2 regions of the Marinobacter sp. L-13 genome follow, and region 1 is predicted to be linked to the other one. Evidence: riboswitches for the same ligand, from Rfam matches in the RefSeq annotation. Region 1 holds a riboswitch; the other holds the start of a gene.
What was found. Region 1 has a riboswitch for cobalamin ahead of AC13DD_RS18855 (TonB-dependent receptor plug domain-containing protein). Riboswitches for the same ligand answer to the same signal wherever they lie in the genome.
Positions count from the first base shown of each region.

Region 2: linked by a shared signal. The riboswitch ahead of AC13DD_RS19330 (ribonucleoside-diphosphate reductase subunit alpha) and the one ahead of AC13DD_RS18855 (TonB-dependent receptor plug domain-containing protein) in region 1 are both predicted to bind cobalamin.

Region 1 covers NZ_JBSXNQ010000066.1:51,887-61,686, forward strand. The annotation lists gene AC13DD_RS18845 (FecCD family ABC transporter permease) at 1-36, opposite strand, end outside; gene AC13DD_RS18850 (cobalamin-binding protein) at 23-907, opposite strand; gene AC13DD_RS18855 (TonB-dependent receptor plug domain-containing protein) at 938-2,776, opposite strand; cobalamin riboswitch at 2,912-3,134, opposite strand; gene AC13DD_RS18860 (putative nucleotidyltransferase substrate binding domain-containing protein) at 3,257-5,131, shown strand; gene AC13DD_RS18865 (3'-5' exonuclease) at 5,124-5,852, shown strand; gene msrB (peptide-methionine (R)-S-oxide reductase MsrB) at 5,854-7,077, opposite strand; gene AC13DD_RS18875 (sensor histidine kinase) at 7,157-8,656, opposite strand; gene AC13DD_RS18880 (response regulator transcription factor) at 8,659-9,360, opposite strand; gene AC13DD_RS18885 (QsdR family transcriptional regulator) at 9,521-9,800, shown strand, end outside.
Region 2 covers NZ_JBSXNQ010000068.1:6,779-16,578, forward strand. The annotation lists partial or broken gene AC13DD_RS19310 (CLCA_X family protein) at 1-169, opposite strand, end outside; gene AC13DD_RS19315 (molybdopterin-dependent oxidoreductase) at 333-2,435, shown strand; gene AC13DD_RS19320 (hypothetical protein) at 2,464-3,255, opposite strand; gene AC13DD_RS19325 (ribonucleotide-diphosphate reductase subunit beta) at 3,364-4,422, opposite strand; gene AC13DD_RS19330 (ribonucleoside-diphosphate reductase subunit alpha) at 4,453-7,218, opposite strand; cobalamin riboswitch at 7,348-7,526, opposite strand; gene AC13DD_RS19335 (FmdB family zinc ribbon protein) at 7,682-8,035, opposite strand; gene fmdA (formamidase) at 8,041-9,273, opposite strand; gene AC13DD_RS19345 (AAA family ATPase) at 9,375-9,800, opposite strand, start outside.

The DNA.
Region 1 (9,800 bases):
AATCAGGAGGGGCTTGGAAGGGCTAGAGATTGGCACGGGCCTGCTCCAGGGTCTGACACAGGTGCATGGCACCCTCTGCCATACGTAGCGTCGGGCGTGCCAGCAGGTCAGGTGGTTCAAGGAAGAGGTTGCCCGCGGCTACCGCTGCCAGGCCCGGAAACTCACGCCAGGCCTCCAGCCACTGCCTGTCGTCCGACGACCCGGCGGTAATAATGACTTCAGGGTTGGCTTCGAGAACCGCCTCCCGGCTGATCCGGGGCACCAGCCGTGGCAGCCCGCCAAACACATTCACTCCGCCGCACAGGGTTATGGCCTTGCTGATCAGCTCGTCCCGGTTCACGGTCATCAGTGGCTGGTCCCATATCTGGTAGAACACCTTAACCGGTCTGGCATCGGCATACTGAGCTTCAAGCGCGGCCATTTCTGCACGAAACGCTTCGGCCCGCTCATTGCCCAGATCCGGTAATCCTGTCAGCAACGCCAGATCCGATACCGCCGCGGCAATGTCGTCAAACGTCCGCGGAGCAAGCCAGAAAACGTGAATGCCAAGATCTGACAGGCGTTCCAGCTGGCTGCGGGAATTGCCATCCACCCAGGCGACCACCAGGTCCGGCGCCAGCGAGACAATGGCTTCCAGGTCCAGGCGATTGCTGTCGCCCACCTGCGGTAAGTTCTCCGCCTCTGGCGGGTAGTCGCTCCAGGCACTCACCGCAACGACCTTTTCGCCGGCACCGGCGGAGAACAACAGCTCAGTGGCACCCGGTGACAAAGAAACAATACGCTGCGCTGGCTCGGCCAGGCATACCTTCTGGTTCAGTGCATCGCGTACGCAGGGTCCCTGGGCCTGCGCCAACGAGGGCGCAAGCAGAGACAGTACACACAGTGCAGCGAGCCATAGGTGCCTCATAGAGGGCGGGAGCCTCTCAGATCAATGAATTTACTGTTGGAAATCATAGCGCACCGAGGCCATGAAGGTTCGTCCGGCGGCCAGATAATCAAAGGGCGCGAAGGTCGCACTGTCATATCCGATGCTGGTGGCATACCGACGATCCAGCATGTTATCGACCTTGAATGAGGCCGACCAGCCAGGCTGGAAATTCCAGGCCGCTCTCAGGTCTACCGTGCCATAGCCCGGCAGCAGACTGGTATTTGCCGCATCGTTATAGCGGTCACTCTCGGCAATAAAGCTGGCGCCCACCGACCACTGGGAGAACAGGCGATCAATATCCAGACGCACGTTTTTTTCCGCGCGGCGTGGTAAACGGGCGCCGGTATCGCGATTCTCGGTATCCGCGTAGGTTACTGCTGCCGCCAGATTCCAGTCAGCCGTCTCGATACCGGAAGAAACCTCAACGCCACGGATTCTGGCCGTCTCGACGTTTTCCATGGTGCCCTCAAAGGTCACCGGGTCCGACACGTAGGTAATCAGGTCTTTCACGTCGTTCTGATAAAGCGCAATGTCCCAGTACCACCGGTCATATCGCCCGGAGAAACCGGCTTCGACCATCTGCCCCTCTTCCGCATCGAGGTCAGGATTACCGGTGTAGAACGGCACCGTCAGGTAAAGGTCATTAAAGGTGGGTGCCCGGAACGATGTCGCATAGCTGAGGCGAAAGCGATGGGCGCGGTCCAGCTGGTGACCGAAGGCCACACCGCCAGTCTCCTCTTTGCCATAGGCCTCGTTGTCATCCAGACGCAGACTGAGCATCAGATCGGTGGCATCAAAGTTCAAACGGCCCTGACCGAAAACCGCGCTGTTGGTCCGGCTGTCTTCTGTGAAATTGCTGGTGCCATCCACTTCGTCAAGCATGACCTCCGTACCCAGAACCAGCTCATGAACACCGGCCGTCAGGGTGTTTTCCCAGCGCGCGGAGCGAGACAGGGTGTCGAACGTGCTGGGATTGGCTCCGAAGGTATCCTGTTCGTCGCGAGCTTCCGAGAACTGGATACGTGTACGCCAGTAGTCACTGGCAACCGCTTCCAGATGCAGCCCCATGGCACGAATCAGGAAATCGGTATCACCGCCTTCAAACTCGGTATTACCTTCAGACTGGAAAACCGTCAGTCCTGCGCCGCCGCCCTGGTCAAAACTGTGGCTCAGTTTGGCCAGGCCACCAGCGTTCCGGAATCCTTTGTCCTCGCCGCCAGCACGCAGGTTCGTGCCATCGGTATCCGAATAAACGCCACCGGCCAGGAACGACGAACGGCCTTCCCGGCCAGCCAGCCCGGCCGTTGCCTCACGGGTTTCATGGGAACCGCCTTTCAGCTCGCCCCAACCCTGGCGCCCGGCCTCCGGTTCCAGGGTGAACGCCTGGATGACACCACCCACCGCATCGGCACCGTAGAGGGAACTCTTCGCACCTCGCACCAGCTCAACCCGTTCCATCAATTCGGGAGGCAAAAACTGCCAGGGTGGGATACCCGCAGAGGCCGAGCGCAGGCGGATACCATCGAGAAGCAGCACGGTACCTGAGCTGCCAGCGCCACGCAGGAATACGCTGGTAGTCTTGCCGTAACTGCCGTCCGACACCACGTTGATCCCCGGCTGGGCGCGCAGCAGGTCGCGGAATTCCGCGGGCTGTTGCCGATCAATATCCTCCTTCTCGATGACCGTAACCGAAGACAGGCTCTCCCCAACGGTCTTCGGCCCCAGTGTCGCGGTAACCACGATGGGATCCAGGGCATCGGATTCAGGGGCAGACTGGGCCGAAACGGCCAGAGGCAGGGCGGCCATGGCAACGCCGGCCAGTAAAACAGGGCTTTGAATTCTGAACATGAAACTTGCTCCGCACTCCGCGCGCACCCGCACGGGAATCTGGGTTTTGTTGCGGAACAGGGAATGGGGGCAGGCGGTAGACAGGTGTCAGGAGAGCGGAACCGGCATATCACCCACCCAGGTTGCCCACCGCAACATCGGGTGTTTTTCCAGGCCGGTCTCCGGGCTGGCAGGCGGAACCCTGGGTTCCCGGGCAATCACCTTCCCATGTCGTGGCGACACAGTGGCGCATAGATTGCCGTTGTCCTGCTTACCGTTGCGGGGGCAGCATCGGCCTTGCACTGGCATTACCAGGCTCACCGATTTCCCGTTTCACCCGTCGCGCTTTGCGACGGACACCTGAAAAAAGTGTGGCAAGGCTAGCAACACCCGGGTAAGCGGTCAATGAAATCCATCAAAGGTCGACATGGCCGCAGACCTCTGCCACTGCTATATTCCATGACTGACAATCACTTATTCTTCGCCAGAACAGGGAGTTTTATGCAGGCCGAGCTGGTCGACATCCGCAATCACATGGCTCAATACCCGCCGTTTGACGAGATGGCCGAGGAGCTGCTCGACAGAGTGGTTGGCGACATCGAGATTGTGTACTTCAAGGCCGGGAGCCAGATCCTCGAACTGGGTGACCCGAGCAGCTGGCTGTATTACGTGCGCAGTGGCGCCGTCGAGATCTATCGGCGCACCGGGGAGCTGTACAACCGCATCAGCGAGGGCGAAGTCTTCGGCCAGTTTGGCCTGCTGATGAACAGGAAGGTACGCTTCCCAGCCAAAGCCCTGGAAGACGTCCTGCTTTACAAGATTCCTTACGATACGTTCCAGTACCTCTGGGAAAATGACGACAACTTCGCCGATTTCGTTGAAATTGAAGACCGAAGCCGCCTGCGATCCGCCGTTTCCCGTCGCGAAAAGTCCAACCAGCTGATGACGTCCAAGGTTACCCGGTTGATTGCCCGGGAGCCGGTATCAGCGCCCCACACCGTTCGCCTGCAGGAAGCGGCGCGGATCATGACCGAAAACGGCGTCTCCGCACTGCTGCTGATGGACGAGGAAGGTGAAAAGCCCCTGCTCAAAGGCATCATTACCGACCGGGACCTGCGCACCCGGGCCCTTAGCGAAGCCCTGGCCTCGGAAACTCCGATCAGCGAGATCATGTCGGAGGATCTGATCACCATCCGCTCGAACATGTTCATATTCGAGGCCATGCTCACCATGCTGCACAACAATGTGCACCATCTTCCGGTGATGGATCGGGATGAGGTTCGCGGCGTGATTGCGCTGTCTGACATCGTAAAGTACGAGAGTCAGAGCAGCCTATACCTGGTCAGCAACATCTACCATCAGCAGGATGTAAAAGGGCTGAAGAAGATCAGCCTGGATGTGCGGGACAGCTTTGTTCGCATGGTGAACGAAGATGCCAACTCCCACATGATTGGCAGTGCCATGGCCGGTATCGGGCGCAGCTTTACACAGCGCCTGCTGACACTGGGCGAGGAGAAACTCGGCCCCCCACCCGTGCCCTACTGCTTTATGGCCCTCGGCTCCATGGCGCGGGACGAGCAGCTGGTGGTCACGGACCAGGATAACGCCATGATCCTGGACGACAGCTTTGTGCCGGAAGAACACGACGAATACTTCCTGGCGCTGGCGAAATTTGTCAGCGATGGCCTTGCGGAGTGCGGCTATACCTACTGCACCGGCGACATCATGGCCACCAACCAGAAATGGCGGCAGCCACTGCGCGTCTGGAAGGACTACTTCACCGACTGGATTGATAATCCGAAAGCCGAGGCTCTGTTAAACAGCAATATTTTCTTTGATCTGGATGGCATCTACGGCGAGACCGACTTTGCCGAACAGCTCAAGACACTGGTGGCGGACAAAGCCAGCAACAGCCAGCGGTTCCTGGCAATGCTGGCGCGCAACGCCCTGAACCGCACGCCGCCGATCGGCTTTTTCCGGACTTTCGTGCTGGAAGAGGATGGCAAGCACCAGAAGACCTTCAACCTGAAACGTCGCGGAACAGCGCCCCTGTCGGATCTGATCCGGGTTCATGCCCTGGCCTGCGGCTCCCGTGCACAGAACTCGTTCGAACGACTGAAAGCCATTGGCAACACCAAGCTCCTGCTGGACGACGATCTGGGCAACCTGAGGGATGCGCTTGAGTTTATCTCCATCGTTCGTATCCGACACCAGGCCCTGGCAATCGAGGCTGACCGGCAGCCGGACAACAACGTACGGCCCGAAGACCTTTCACCGTTTGAGCGCAGCCATCTCAAGGATGCGTTCCAGGTAGTCAGCGGTGCCCAGAAGTTCCTGAAATTCCGGTATCACGCCGGGGTGGCCCGTAATGTCTAGTGAGGAGCAGGCCGAGAATTCTGTTACACGCCTGCCATGGCCCGAGCAATTCAAGGCCCTGGCGGAGCAGAGCAAGTCCCCGATTCTTAAAGCCTATTACGAGAGTGGGTGTGTGTCGCCGGAGACGCCCTTATCCGAGGTGCCCTTTGTCGCGCTCGATTTCGAGACCACCGGGTTGGACGCCAATCAACATTCGATTGTCAGTATCGGTCTGGTGCCGTTTACGCTCGACGGCATCCAGCTGGGCAAAGCCCGCCACTGGATCGTGCGGCCCAAGCTCCCGCTACACCAGACCTCGATTACTATCCATGGCATTACCCACAGTGATATCGACCAGGCCCCGGATTTGAACGATATCCTGAAGGATCTGTTTGCCAGCCTGAACGGGCGTATCCCTGTGGTTCACTACCGCAACATCGAGAGATCGTTCTTCGACGTTGCCCTGCAATGGCGCTTGGGGGAAGGAATCCGGTTTCCGTTGATCGATACCATGGCCATTGAGGCTCACCTGCACCCGGACCGAAACCCGTCACGCTGGCAACAACTGCTGGGGAAGAAGCCCGTGTCGATTCGCTTGGCTGATAGCCGGCTGCGTTATGGGCTGCCTCACTATGCCGCCCACAACGCCCTGATTGATGCGGTTGCCACGGCCGAACTCCTGCAGGCCCAGGTGTTGCACCATTTCAGCCGGGACACCCGGGTGGCGGATTTGTGGTTGTAAGTCAGGCGTCGCTCTCCGGTCTGACGTCATCAACCCATTTGCCGTAACCGGCCTCTTCCATCTTCTCCAGCGGGATAAAGTCCATAGCCGCGGAGTTCATACAGTAGCGTAGTCCGGTTGGCGCAGGACCATCGTTGAAGACATGGCCAAGGTGGGAATCCGCGTGGCTGCTGCGGATTTCCGTACGGGTCATGAAGAACGAGTTGTCCTCACGTTCCACCACCGCGTCTGGTGTGATCGGCCGGGTAAAGCTGGGCCAGCCGGTACCGGATTTGTACTTGTCCCGTGAAGAAAACAGCGGCTCGCCGGAGACAATATCCACGTAGAGTCCTGGCTTCTTGTTGTCCCAGTATTTGTTGTTAAACGCCGGCTCGGTGCCGTCTTCCTGGGTCACCTCGTACTGCATATCCGTCAGGCGCTGCTTCAGGACATCCTGGGCCGGCTTTTCAAAGCTTGCCGGATCGAAGCCAACGCCCATCTGGCCGGGCTCTGTGCTGGCGCTTTCATCGTCCACCAGATCGTCACTGGCGTCCACTGTGGCATTCTCCTGGAACCGGGTGTAATCGAGCTCGTAATCTTCGCCATACACCTTCTCGATAAACTGATAGCGTCCAGAGTTGAAGGTGTAGAAGTTGTAGCGCACCGGGTTTTTGTCGTAATAATCCTGGTGGTATTCCTCCGCCGGGTAAAATTTCTCAAACGGCACGATTTCGATCACCACGGGTTTCTCGTAAACTCCGGATGCCTCCAATTCTGCAACGGCCGCCTCGGCCAGGCGCTTCTGCTCAGCGTTATGGTAGAAAATAGCAGGACGATACTGCTGGCCGCGGTCCACAAACTGACCCTGATTATCGGTCGGGTCCATCATCCGCCAGAGCGCCTGCAACAAGCCCTCGTATGTCATTTCGTTGGGGTCGTAATAGACCTGTACCGCTTCGGTATGGCCAGTCTGCCCCGAGGCAACCTGCTTGTAGGAGGGGCTTGCCTCTTTCCCACCAGAATAGCCCGAGACTACTTCCACCACGCCCGGCACCCGCTTTTCGTACCCGGCCTCAACACACCAGAAACAACCGCCAGCAAAGGTCGCCACGGCCAGACCCGGTTGATCCGGTGCGTATTTGCTCATCTGCGACTCCGACTTTTCGGCAACCGCGTAGGTGGTGAACAGACCAACTGCAGAGACAAATGCCACTGCGGAAAACAGACCCATAATCTTGCGTTTCATCAGATATCTCCTTCACGTGATTCCATACCTACAGCGTAGGGCGGTGGATTCACGAAAACGTTCACCAGGTATTACGAATTCATAACGCTGTGGATTTTTCGCCGCCCGCGACCGAGCTGTCGCGGGCCAGGGGCAGCCAGACACTGAAAACGGCGCCATCGGCATTGCGTACCGAGAGTTTTCCCTGCTGCAGCGTCACCATTCGCTGGGCAATCGCGAGCCCCAGACCGGCATGGCCCGTCCTGGACGCACCTGCGGCCTGATAAAAGGGTTCGAAGACGTGCTCCAGGTCCTCATCATCGATACCGGGGCCAGCGTCGGCGACGGTAATTTGCGCACCCCCGGCCTGTTCGACAACGCCCAGTGTGATCTCCGTATCTTTCGGCGAATGGCTGAGGGCGTTGCTGATCAGGTTATCCAATACCCGCTCGGTCATGGCGATATCCGCCAGCACCTGGACCGGAGCGACGGAAACAATCGACAGGGCAACGCCTGCGCGCTCCGCCTCGGGTTGGTGCTTCTGCACCACGTCATGCAGCAGTTCGGCAACCACAAACGGTTCCGTCTTCGGCTGTTTCTCCCGGGCATCCAGTGCGGCAAGTTCAAACAGTTCCTCCACAAGACGACCAAGCCGGTGGCTTTCGGTCAGGGCCACATCCAGGAAACGTGCCCGCTCCTCGGCGGCGAGCGTGTCCTGTTTCATGCGCAATGCTTCGATATAACCCTGGATGGATGCCAGTGGCGTTCTAAGGTCGTGGGAGACCTGGGCAACCAGCTGCCGGCGCTGGGCATCCTTGTGTTTCAGAAGGTCCAGCTGGGCAACAATTCGCTGGGCCATCTGATCGAACCGGGCGGCCAGGTAATCAATGTCATCGCCTTTGCCCGCCACCGCGGCGGCGCGCTCCGGAGACATGCCGCGCTCGAAGGATTCCACCCGCTCGGTCAGCCGCGACAGCCGACGCGTCAGCAACCGGAAGAACACCAGCCCGGCCAGCAAGCCGACGAACAGGCTCACCGCCAGCGCGCCCGCGCCTAACTGGAGGAGCCGGTTACTGTGCACCATGCTCTCGGCCAGGTCGTACTCCTCGCCGCGCAGAACCACGTACAGATAACCCGTTGGATCCGCAGCCGAAGGCACCGGCGTTACCGAGAAGACCTTCCGCCGGTCATGACTGCGCGGATCATCGCCGGGCAGTGGGTAAGCGCCCGGGTTTTCAAGCAGCGTGCGTACCGGTTCCAGGGATACCCGGTTGCGCTTGATCTTGTTCGGGTCGGCGGAGTAGGAAAGGATATTACCTTCGGTATCCAGCAGGTAGATTTCGATACTGGGGTTGATGGTCATGTACAGCTCGAAGAGCTGCTTCAGGGCATCGCGGTTGAGCTTGCCATCGGTAACCAGGTTGCGGTCAGACACCAGGTTACGGGCGAGGTCGCGGTTCAGCTGCTGGTTGACCGCAGCCGAGTATTCCCTCACCGAAGCCAGACTCAGAAAGGTAAAGAGCCCACCCACCACGAGCAGCAGCAGGAACAGACCGATCGCCAGCCGGGCATAAAGGGTGCGGAAGACAGACAGGGCCATCGCTAATCCATGAACCGATAGCCAACACCCCAGACCGTCTGGACGTATCGTGGGTCGGCGGGATCGGCTTCAATCTTGTTGCGCAGGCGGTTGATGTGGGTGTTCACGGTATGCTCGTAGCCCTCATGGTTGTAACCCCACACAGAATCGAGCAATTGCGCCCGGCTGAACACCCGGCCCCGATGGGAGGCAAAGTGCCAGAGCAGGTCGAACTCGCGGGCGGTCAGGTCCACTTCCCGATCATCCACAAACACTCGCCGGCGAACCGGATCAATCCGAAGCCCGTCCACCTCAATCTCATCAGCCTGACCGCCGGCAGGCGCTGCCTGAGAGAGTGCGTCTACCCGTCGGAAAAGCGCTTTGACGCGCGCTGCCAGCTCCGCCACGCTGAACGGCTTCGTCAGGTAATCGTCCGCGCCCATCTCCAGGCCCAGGACCCGATCCAGCTCTGTGCTCTTTGCCGTCAACATCAGAACCGGCACATAGCCCGGGCAGGCACGAATCTCGCGGCACACCGCCAAACCATCCAGGCCAGGCAACATCAGATCCAGAATAACCAGATCGACGCCGCCCTCACGGAACCTTTCCAGGCCGGTGTCCCCCCGGTCCACGAGCACGGGCTTCATTCCCAGATCTGAAACCTGCATACGGACCAGCTCACCGATGCCGGGGTTGTCTTCAATAATCAGTACCGTTCGCGTCATGGTGATGGGCTTCGCTGAATTTGCCGGAGGCTTTCGATGCTTTCATGGCAGAGTGTAGGCGGAAAAGTTCACAAAACCATCACAAGCCGTCAGAACCGCGCGCATAGCCGGCTCCGGGTTTAGCCGTTAAAATGAATCCAAATTCGGGCATGAGGTTTCAGTGGCAGACAAAACCGTAACCAGGGCAACACCGGCCGAGGCGTTCAAGCGAGCACGTCGCATGTGGCTCAAGGGTGAGCGCATTCACTTGGCGCCGCTGGCTGATGAGCTCGGAATTGGCCGCGCCACCCTGTTTCGCTGGGTCGGCAACAAGGATCTGCTGATCGGCGAGATTCTCTGGTCCCTGTACGAACCCCTTTGGCGACAGGCCATGGCCGAAACGCCCGGCACTGGCGTGGACTACATTGTCGGCGTGTACCGCCGCACCAACTCCGCGATCC
Region 2 (9,800 bases), on a different contig from region 1:
GGTCGCACAGGGCATCGTAGAACAGCGACGCACTGCGCTGTTTTTCCGGCTCGGTGACCCAGCGGCCAAGCTCGATGGAACGGAACTGGAAACGACGGCGGACGTCGAGAAAGGTAACCGGCGCTCCGGCTCGATGGTCCGGGCCCCGACGGTAAAAGGTTTTAGCCATGGGCTATTGTACGATGAAATTCCGGCCTGTCTTTCAGGCACCGAGAGAAACAGTATTTGGCGGGATTGACCGGTTTTATGTGAATTATGACCGTCTGATTTTCCGCCGGCTTGTGCCACACTGCCAGTACCAATAACGACAATATCCGGACCGAGTGTTTGCCATGACCGACACCCAGACCCATTACCGCACCTGTAACATCTGTGAAGCCATGTGTGGCCTCGAAATCCAGCATCGGGGTAGCGAGATCCTGTCCATCAAGGGCGACAGCAACGACCCGTTCAGCCACGGCCATATCTGCCCGAAAGCCGTTGCACTGCAGGATTTCTACAATGACAAGGACCGCCTGAAAGCACCTATGAAGCGCACCGCGGACGGCTGGCAGGAGATCAGCTGGGAAGCTGCCTTCGAGGAAATCGCCTCGCGGTTTCGCGGCATCCAGCAGGAACACGGGCAGGATGCGGTCGGGGTTTATCTGGGTAATCCAAACGCCCATAACTTCGGCAACGCCATCATGCTGCCGCGGTTCTTCAAGGCGCTGGGCACCAATAACCGCTACAGCTCCGCATCGGCGGACCAGTTACCACACCACGTGGCCTCCAATTACATGCTGGGTGCCGGCATGCTGATTCCGGTGCCGGACATCGACCATACGGATTTCATGCTGATCATTGGTGCCAACCCGATTGTTTCCAACGGCAGCCTGATGACCGCCCCCGGCGTCGGCAAACGCCTGAAGGCCATCCAGCAACGTGGCGGCAAGGTGGTGGTGGTTGATCCACGGCGCACCGAGACTGCGAGAAAGGCCGACCAGCACCTGTTTATCCGCCCGGAAACCGATGCCCTGTTCATGCTGGCCATGGTTCACACCCTGTTTGAGGAACAATTGGTTACCCTTGGTCATCTGGAAGACCGGATCGACGGGCTGGAGCAACTGGCCGAGGCCGTAAAACCCTATAGCCCGGAAAACGTGGCGGCAGCCTGTGGTATGACCGCGGAGGCCATCCGCGAGCTGGCCCGGGAGATGGCAGCTGCGAAGAGCGCCGTTTGCTACAGCCGCATGGGCGCCTCGACGCAGTCGTTCGGCGGCCTCTGCCAGTGGCTCAACAATGTATTGAACATTCTCACCGGCAACTTCGATAGCCGCGGTGGCGCCATGTTCCCCCAGCCGGCCTTTGATCTTGTCAGGGACAAAAAGGGCAAGCCGAGTTCCTATGGCCGTTACGAGTCCCGGGTGCGAAAACTGCCCTACTTCAACAACGAATTCCCCGTGGCTACCCTGGCCGATGAGATCCTGACCCCGGGCGAGGGCCAGATCCGCGCGATGATCACCATCGCCGGCAATCCAGTGCTTTCGGCGCCCGGCGGAGCCCGACTGGAAGACGCCTTCGATGCCCTGGATTTCATGGTGTCGGTGGATATCTACCTGAACGAAACCACCCGCCATGCCGACATCATCCTGCCGGCCACAACCGGGCTGGAAGTGCCGCACTTCGATGTGTTCTTCAACTCTTTCGCCGTTCGCAATACCGCCAAGTTCTCGGAACCGATGTTCGAGAAAGGACCGAGCCAGAAACACGACTGGGAGATTCTGCGGGATCTGGCACTGCAGTTAACGGGCCTGGAAGACGATGGCGTAACGCCGGAGGCCATGCTGGATCTGGGACTGAAACACGGCGCCTACGGAAAAGAGGGCATGAGTCTGGAGACCCTGAAAGCCAACCCTCATGGTGTGGATCTGGGACCACTGCAGCCCTGCCTGGCGCAGCGCATCCAGACCGAGGACGGCAAGATCCGCATTGCCCCCGAGCTATACCTGAAGGATCTGAAACGCCTGGATGCCTCGGGCCTGTTGCAGGCAGATGAGAACAGCGACTATCCGTTCACGCTGATCAGCCGCCGCCTGCCTCGCAGCCACAACACCTGGACCCAGAATTCCCACCGCCTGGTCAAGGGCAAAAACCCGTGCACGTTACAGATGAACGCGTCAGATGCTCTCAAAATCGGGCTTGAAGACGGACAGCTGGCCACGGTTACGTCGGCTTCCGGGAGCATCAACCTGCCGGTGGAAATCGACGACGATATGTTAGAGGGTGTGATCAGCATGCCCCAGGGCTGGGGCCACAACCGGCCGGACACCGCCATGTCGATCGCCGAGGGACAACCCGGCGTGAGCATGAACGACGTCACTGATTCCGGGCGCATTGACGCACTGACGGGCAATGCTGCATTCAATGGTACCCGGGTCGCGGTGAGGGCCGCATGAAGATGCCGGACAGATAAGCCGTGCAGCCTTATCGATAACTCTTGATCAGAGTCGTCAATTGTGACTGAAAATCCGGCTTTTGCATGATTGCATCAACCTGATTGATCACATCGTTAGCGGATGGATGCTGGCGCGAAACACCAAGATGGAAAGGGATCATAGAGTTCGGAATAAAATCGACCTTACGAATCTTCAAGTTCTCGGTGTAGCCCAGTTTCCCTGCAATGAAACGGGCGTCCTCGGCGGGCTGCACCAGAAAATCCCCGGCTTCCCGAAACATCAGTAGATGCATCATCGTCTCACTATCCCGACCGGGAACACGCTCCAAATAGTCTGGTATGTTGTTCTCTTCCCATTGTGAGCCCTTTTCGACGATTACCTTCAAACCGGACAAGTCAGCAAAGCTGGCGGCCGATTCGATCAGGTCTTTATTGGGGTTTTCAGCCGAGTAAACCAGGTGGCCAAAATCCTGAATAAAAAGCGGCGCCGCTGAAAAGACTGCGTAGCTCTGTCGTTCCTTCGACGGATAGGTGAGGAGGCCATCGTTCAGGCCCAATCTGACATTGTACTGCACTCTCGACCACGGCATCACCGCGCTTGCCATGTTGTAGTCGGGGATAAAACTGAAAGTAAGCCGTACCAACTCCGGAAATAGCCCGGCTGCCTTTTCATCCTGAGAGAAACTGTAAGGTTTTGCATTGTCGGCAAAGGCAAACTTCAGTTTGCGCTCTGCCACAGAGACAGCCGGCAAAGCCAGCAACACCATTGAACAAACGAGACAGAGCGGCGCGATAAAGGCTTTCAAACTGCGTTTGTTCACCAAAGTTACCTCTGAAGAAATTCATGCCAGGTCTGAAAGTTATACGCCCTGCCCGGCTCACAGATTCATGCGGACACAGGGCGTATAACTTCGGCTGCTCAGCCGAATTTACCACTCCAGCTGCGCACCCGTCTGGTACTCAATCACCCGGGTTTCAAAAAAGTTTTTCTCTTTTCGCAGGGTAGCCTGTTCGTCCAGCCACGGCGAGACGTTCTTCGCGCCCGGGAACGGCTCTTCCAGGCCGACGGTGCGGGCACGGCGGTTGGCCACAAAGCGGAACTGTTCGCTGTGGTACTCGGCCGAATAACCGAGAATCGGGTCCCGCAGGATGTAATCTGCATAGGCCTTCTCGGCGGCTTCGGATTCGTCCCACATCTCGCGCACGGCCTTCGGATCGAAGGTGATGTTCTCCTCTTCCACGATCTGGTTGACCACTTTCAGGCCGAATGAGAAGTGCATGGCCTCATCCCGCAGGATGTACTGCAGCTGTTCGCCGGTGCCGCGCATCAGGCCCCGGCGCTGGAGGGCGAAAATAGGGCTGAAGCCGTTGTAGAACCAGGTGCCTTCGAACACCGCCGCGAAGAACAGGTAAGACATGATGAATTCCTGCAGGTCGTCCTTGTTGCGCAGGTTCATGTCCGGCCGCATGGCCGCATCCAGCCGGCGGTTGGCGATCTGGATCTTGCCGTTGATGGCGGGCACAACACGATAACGGTTGTAGATCTCGCTCTGGTCCAGGTTGAGGGTTTCGATGCAGTGCTGGTAGGCCCAGGTGTGCATGGCTTCCTCGTATACCTGCCGGGCCTGGTAGATCTGCAGTTCCGGCGCGCTCATCTTCTCCATCACCGCCAGGCCGATGTTGCGCATGGCGAGGATGTCGGAAGTGGTGAGGTAGGCCAACACGTTCTCGTACACATGTTTTTCCGGCGCGGTCAGCCGGTGGTGGTAGTCGTGAACGTCCTGGGCCATGTTCACGTCCAGGGGGGTCCAGTGGTTTTTGTTGGCGTTCATGAAGTACTCCCAGGCCCAGGGGTACTTGAACGGTGCCAGCTGGTTGATGTCGGTTTCGCCGTTGATGACTCGTTTGTCGTCCACGTTCACCGGTGCCGGGGCGCCGGGATGCGCCGCTTTGGATTCAGTTTTTGGTTCGTCGTCCCAATCAAGCATGGTTTTGCCTCGAAATCGTTAAGTAAGCAGTTACTGACAGGCTTCGCAGTCCGGATCGTCGATGCTGCACACCTGGGGTTGGGGCGCGGCAACCGGAGCGGTTTTTTCAGCGCCGGTGGCACCCAGGGAGCGCAGGTAATAGGTGGTCTTCAGCCCACGTTCCCAGGCCAGCTGGTACAGGGCATCCAGCTTTTTGCCGCTGGGCTCGGCCATGTACAGGTTCAGGCTCTGGGCCTGATCGAGCCATTTCTGGCGCCGGGCCGCGGCTTCCACCAGCCATCTTGCGTCGATCTCAAAGGCGGTGGCGTATCGCGCTTTCAGATCATTCGGGATGCGGTCGATCTGCTGAACGCTGCCGTCGAAGTATTTGAGGTCGTTCACCATCACGTTGTCCCAAAGGCCTTCGGCCTTGAGATCCCGGACCAGGGAGGGATTCACCACCGTGAACTCGCCGGAGAGGTTCGATTTCACGAACAGGTTCTGGTACGCCGGCTCGATGGACTGGGACACACCCACGATGTTGGAAATCGTCGCCGTCGGGGCAATGGCCATCACGTTGCTGTTGCGCATGCCGTTTTTTGCGATCAGTTCGCGTACGGGAGACCAGTTCAGCCGGGTGTTGGTATTTACGGACAGATCCCCTTCCCTGCGGTTTTCCTTGAGCAGGTTGATGGAGTCGATCGGCAGGATGCCCTGCTGCCAGAGGGAACCTTCGTAGCTCTCATAGGCGCCTCGCTCACCCGCCAGCGAAGCTGAGGCGCGGATGGCGAAGTAGCTGAGTTGCTCCATGGCAACGTCGGCAAACTCAACCGCTTCCGGGCTGGAATACGGCAGGCCCAGTTGATAGAGCGCATCCTGGAAACCCATGAGGCCAAGACCGACCGGGCGATGCTTGAAGTTGGAGTTGCGGGCCTGGGGCACGGCGTAGTAGTTGATGTCGATAACGTTATCGAGCATGCGCACGGCGGTGTTCACCGTTTGTTCCAGACGCCGCACGTCCAGCTCGCCGTTGGCGATATGAGCCGTCAGGTTCACGGAACCCAGGTTGCACACGGCAATCTCGTCGGCACTGGTGTTCAGGGTGATTTCGGTGCACAGGTTGGAGCTGTGCACCACGCCCTGGTGCTGCTGGGGGGAACGCAGGTTGCACGGGTCCTTGAAGGTGATCCAGGGGTGGCCGGTTTCGAACAGAACAGTGAGCATCTTGCGCCAGAGTTGCTTGGCCGGGATTTTCTTGAACAGCTTGATTTTGCCCTGCTCTGCCAGGGCTTCGTAATGCTCGTAGCGTTCACGGAAGGCGTTGCCGTACAGGTCGTGCAGATCCGGCGCATCGCTGGGGGAGAACAGGGTCCAGTCACGGTCTTCGCGCATGCGCTCGATCAGCAGATCGGGCACCCAGTTGGCCGTATTCATGTCGTGGGTTCGGCGGCGTTCGTCGCCGGTATTCTTGCGCAGTTCCAGGAACTCCTCGATGTCCAGGTGCCAGCTTTCCAGGTAGGCGCACACCGCACCTTTACGTTTGCCGCCCTGGTTGACCGCCACGGCGGTGTCGTTGACTACTTTCAGGAAGGGCACCACGCCCTGGCTCTGGCCGTTGGTTCCTTTGATGTGGGAGCCCAGCGCACGGACTGGCGTCCAGTCGTTACCCAGACCGCCAGCCCATTTCGACAGCATGGCGTTATCACGGATGGCGCCGTAGATGTCTTCAAGATCGTCGCCCACCGTCGTCAGGTAACAGGAGGACAGCTGAGAATGGCGGGTGCCGCTGTTGAACAGCGTGGGTGTGGACGCCATGTAGTCGAACGACGACAACAGGTTGTAGAACTCGATGGCCCGGGCATTTGGATCGTCTTCGCGCAGGGCCAGGCCCATGGCAACGCGCATGAAGAATACCTGGGGCAACTCCAGTCGGGCCTTGTTCCAGTGCAGGAAGTAACGGTCGTACAGGGTTTGCAGACCCAGGAAGCCAAACTGCAGATCCCGCTCCGGCTGAAGGGCGGCACCCAGGCGCTCCAGATCAAAGGCGGCCAGAGCGTCATCCAGCAATTCGTACCGGATTCCCGCTTCGACAAAGGCGCTCAGTGCCTGTGGATAAATCTCAGCCAATGGCAGACTGATGGGCAGGCCCAACGCGGCGGCATTCTCCAGACGCAGCTGTTCCAGCAGTAGACGAGCGGTGACCGCGCTGTAGTCCGGCTCCCGCTCAATCCGGCTGCGGGCCGTCATGATCAGGGCCGACAGCACGTCTTCCTCGGCGATGCCGTCGTAGAGGTTGGTCAGGGCATCGTCCACCAGGGAATCACCGTCGATGCCCTCCAGCCCTGTGGCGGCCTTTTCCACCTGCAGTTTCATCAGGCCCAGATCCAGCGGAGCAATCTCGCCACTGGTCTTTTTCACCGTCAGATGGGGGTGCGCCTCAACCGGCGCATGGCGGGCGCGCTCGCGGGCATGCTCTTCCCGATACAGGACGTAGGCGCGGGCCACCTTCTGTTCTTCGGCCCGCATCAGGGCCAGTTCCGCCTGATCCTGGATGTCTTCGATATGCACCTTGCCACCGGCCTTCAGGCGACGGCTAATCGCCTGGATGACCTGGTCGGTCACCCGGTGTACCGCGTCATTGATACGCGCGGAACCGGCGGCGGTGTCGCCCTCAACAGCGAGGAACGCTTTGGTGACGGCGATGCTGATCTTCGAGGGGTCGAAGCCGACAAGTGTGCCGTTGCGCTTGATGACCTGAAGGGATTCGGTGTCCGTGTGCGAGGTTGGCCGGGGTTCGGCCAGGGCTGAGGCAGACATGCAGTGTTCTCCTGAATACGCGTTGAGTTCCTTTCACCATCGCGTACGCAGGGGCACACCTCGCCATGGGAATGGCTGGGCATAACCGGTCTGCTCACCCTGGGTCGCGAAGGTGCAGTTGGGAGCCGTAAAGCTCCTTCATCCCTGGCAGGTCTTCGGACTCAGGGGCGTGAATCGATAGATTCGGCCTCGTGTGGCGACTTCCCGGCTTTCGCCAGTGTCTTGATGCCACGCTTGTTCCCCAATACCGCTGCGCGTCAGTTCCGGAGTCTCACCGGATTCCCGATACCAGAATGGCTTAGATGATCACACGTTGACCGAGTTGGTTACGCACTGATCACTACATCTGGTATTTGACCAAGGATGAAAACACTATATACACGATATTCGGAAGGGACAACCTGAAGCAATAAAAAAGGCCCCGGAGAGGGGGCCAAACACGTGACAGTTTCAACTCAGCCAATCAGTGGCTGATCATCCAGGGCCGCATGGAGGGAAACATCTTCTTCCCGTCAGCGGTGTAGAACAGCATGGACTTTCCGGGTTTCGGAGAGCCACAGCCGCAGGCGCGACTGTGCTCCTTATCATTCGCCCTTCGGTCTGCGGTGGAAAACACCGGCTCATGCCGGGACCGCTCGTTCCGGTCCTCGGCCGCCCTTTTGGCCGGGTCCATGGCGGCAATGTGGGATGGCAATACGATCACCCGCGGCGACATGGCCTTGCAGGTGGGGCATTGCGCCGGCTTGGCCGCATCCTCCATGGTGGCCAGTGTGTGAAAGAGGCCATGTTCACGGCACTTGTAGTCATACACGGGCATGGCGATTACTCCTTATCTTTCGACAGCGGTACGTCCATGCCCCCGCTGACTTTCTTCTGCGGACCATCGGCGGACGGGTTAATGTCGAAGTCGAAGATGCCAGTCGGCAACCAGAGCGTGGCGCAGGCGTTCGGGATATCCACCACGCCGCTGATGTGGCCTTCCACCGGCGCACAACCCAGAATCGCGTAGGCCTGCGCCTTGGTGTAACCGAACTTGGTCATGTATTCGATAGCGTTCAGGCACGCCTGACGATAGGCCACATGCACGTCCAGGTAATGCTGGCCGCCGTCTTCGTCTACGGAGATGCCTTCGAAGATTACATAGTCGTCGTAACGGGGCTTGATCGGGCTGGGCTTGAACACCGGATTCTTGATGCCGTACTTCTTCACGCCGTCCTTGATCAGGTTCACCCGCAGGTGAATCCAGCCGGCCATTTCGATGGCGCCACAGAACGTGATTTCACCGTCGCCCTGGCTGAAGTGAAGGTCGCCTACGGAGAGGCCGGCCCCGTCCACGTACACCGGGAAATACACCTTGGAGCCACGGGACAGATCCTTGATGTCACAGTTGCCACCGTGTTCCCGTGGCGGCACGGTACGGGCGGCCTCCGCGCCGGCAGCTTTGGCCGCGTCGCCGGTCATCTGGCCCATGTGGGCGGTCTCACCGTTGGGCAGTGTTGCCAGTTCCGGCACACGCTCCGGATCGGTCGCGACCAGTCCGGCCTCACGCTTGTTCCAGGTGTTCAGCAATTCTTTGGAGGGCAGGCAGCCGATCAGCCCCGGGTGAATCAGGCCGGCAAATTCCACGTTGGGAATGTGCCGGGATTTGGTGAACATGCCGTTGAAGTCCCAGATGGATTTCTGGGCCTCCGGGAAGTGTTCGGTCAGGAAGCCACCGCCGTTCTGCTTGGAGAAGAACCCGTTAAAGCCCCACTGGCTCTCTTCGAAGGTGCCGATGTCGAGGATGTCGACTTCCAGCAGGTCGCCCGGCTCCGCGCCCTCGACCCCGATCGGTCCCGACAGGAAGTGAACCTGGCTGAGATCAACATCGCGCACGTCGTCGGCGCTGTCGTCGTTCTTGATCTGGCCGCCAGTCCAGTCATAGCATTCAACGATGAAATCGTCGCCCGGCTTGACGGTGGCCACCAGCGGAATATCCGGGTGCCAGCGGTTGTGAATTTTGTCGTTCTCATAGGCCGACTTGTTCAGATCGATCTTGATAATGGTTTCAGCCATAACGGGCGCTCCTTGGTGTTGGCTTGCACGATTAGGTAACGGCTTTACTATCCGAAATCCCGTCCCTGTGAGGTATTCGCGAAATGCCCCCGGTGCCTACGTCATTCGACGTATTGGTGCACCGTGACCTGCCTGCCCTGTAAGCTGGCTTCAAACCGGCGGCAGTCCGGATACGCCAGTAACGCCCGGGCAACGGCGGGTTCCAGCCGCTGGCGAAAAGCCCGCAGCATTTCTCTTGCGCCATAACGGGCGTCATAGCCACGGCACAGATCTGAGCGCAGGTCAGGCGACAACGACAGCTCGGCATGCTTTCTGGACAACCGGCGATTGAGGCCCGCCAGCTCAATGTCCAGCAGGGCTTCCAGCCAGTTGTCGGTAAGTCGGTTGAAGTTGAGGATCTGATCAATCCGGTTGAGGAATTCCGGGTCAAAGTGCCGGCGCAGAGCGGTATCGCGAATGGCCTCGCCGTTGCCGGGTGATAAACCGAGCCAGCGGCGCCAGCCCCGCTGGTAGCTCTGCTCATGCGT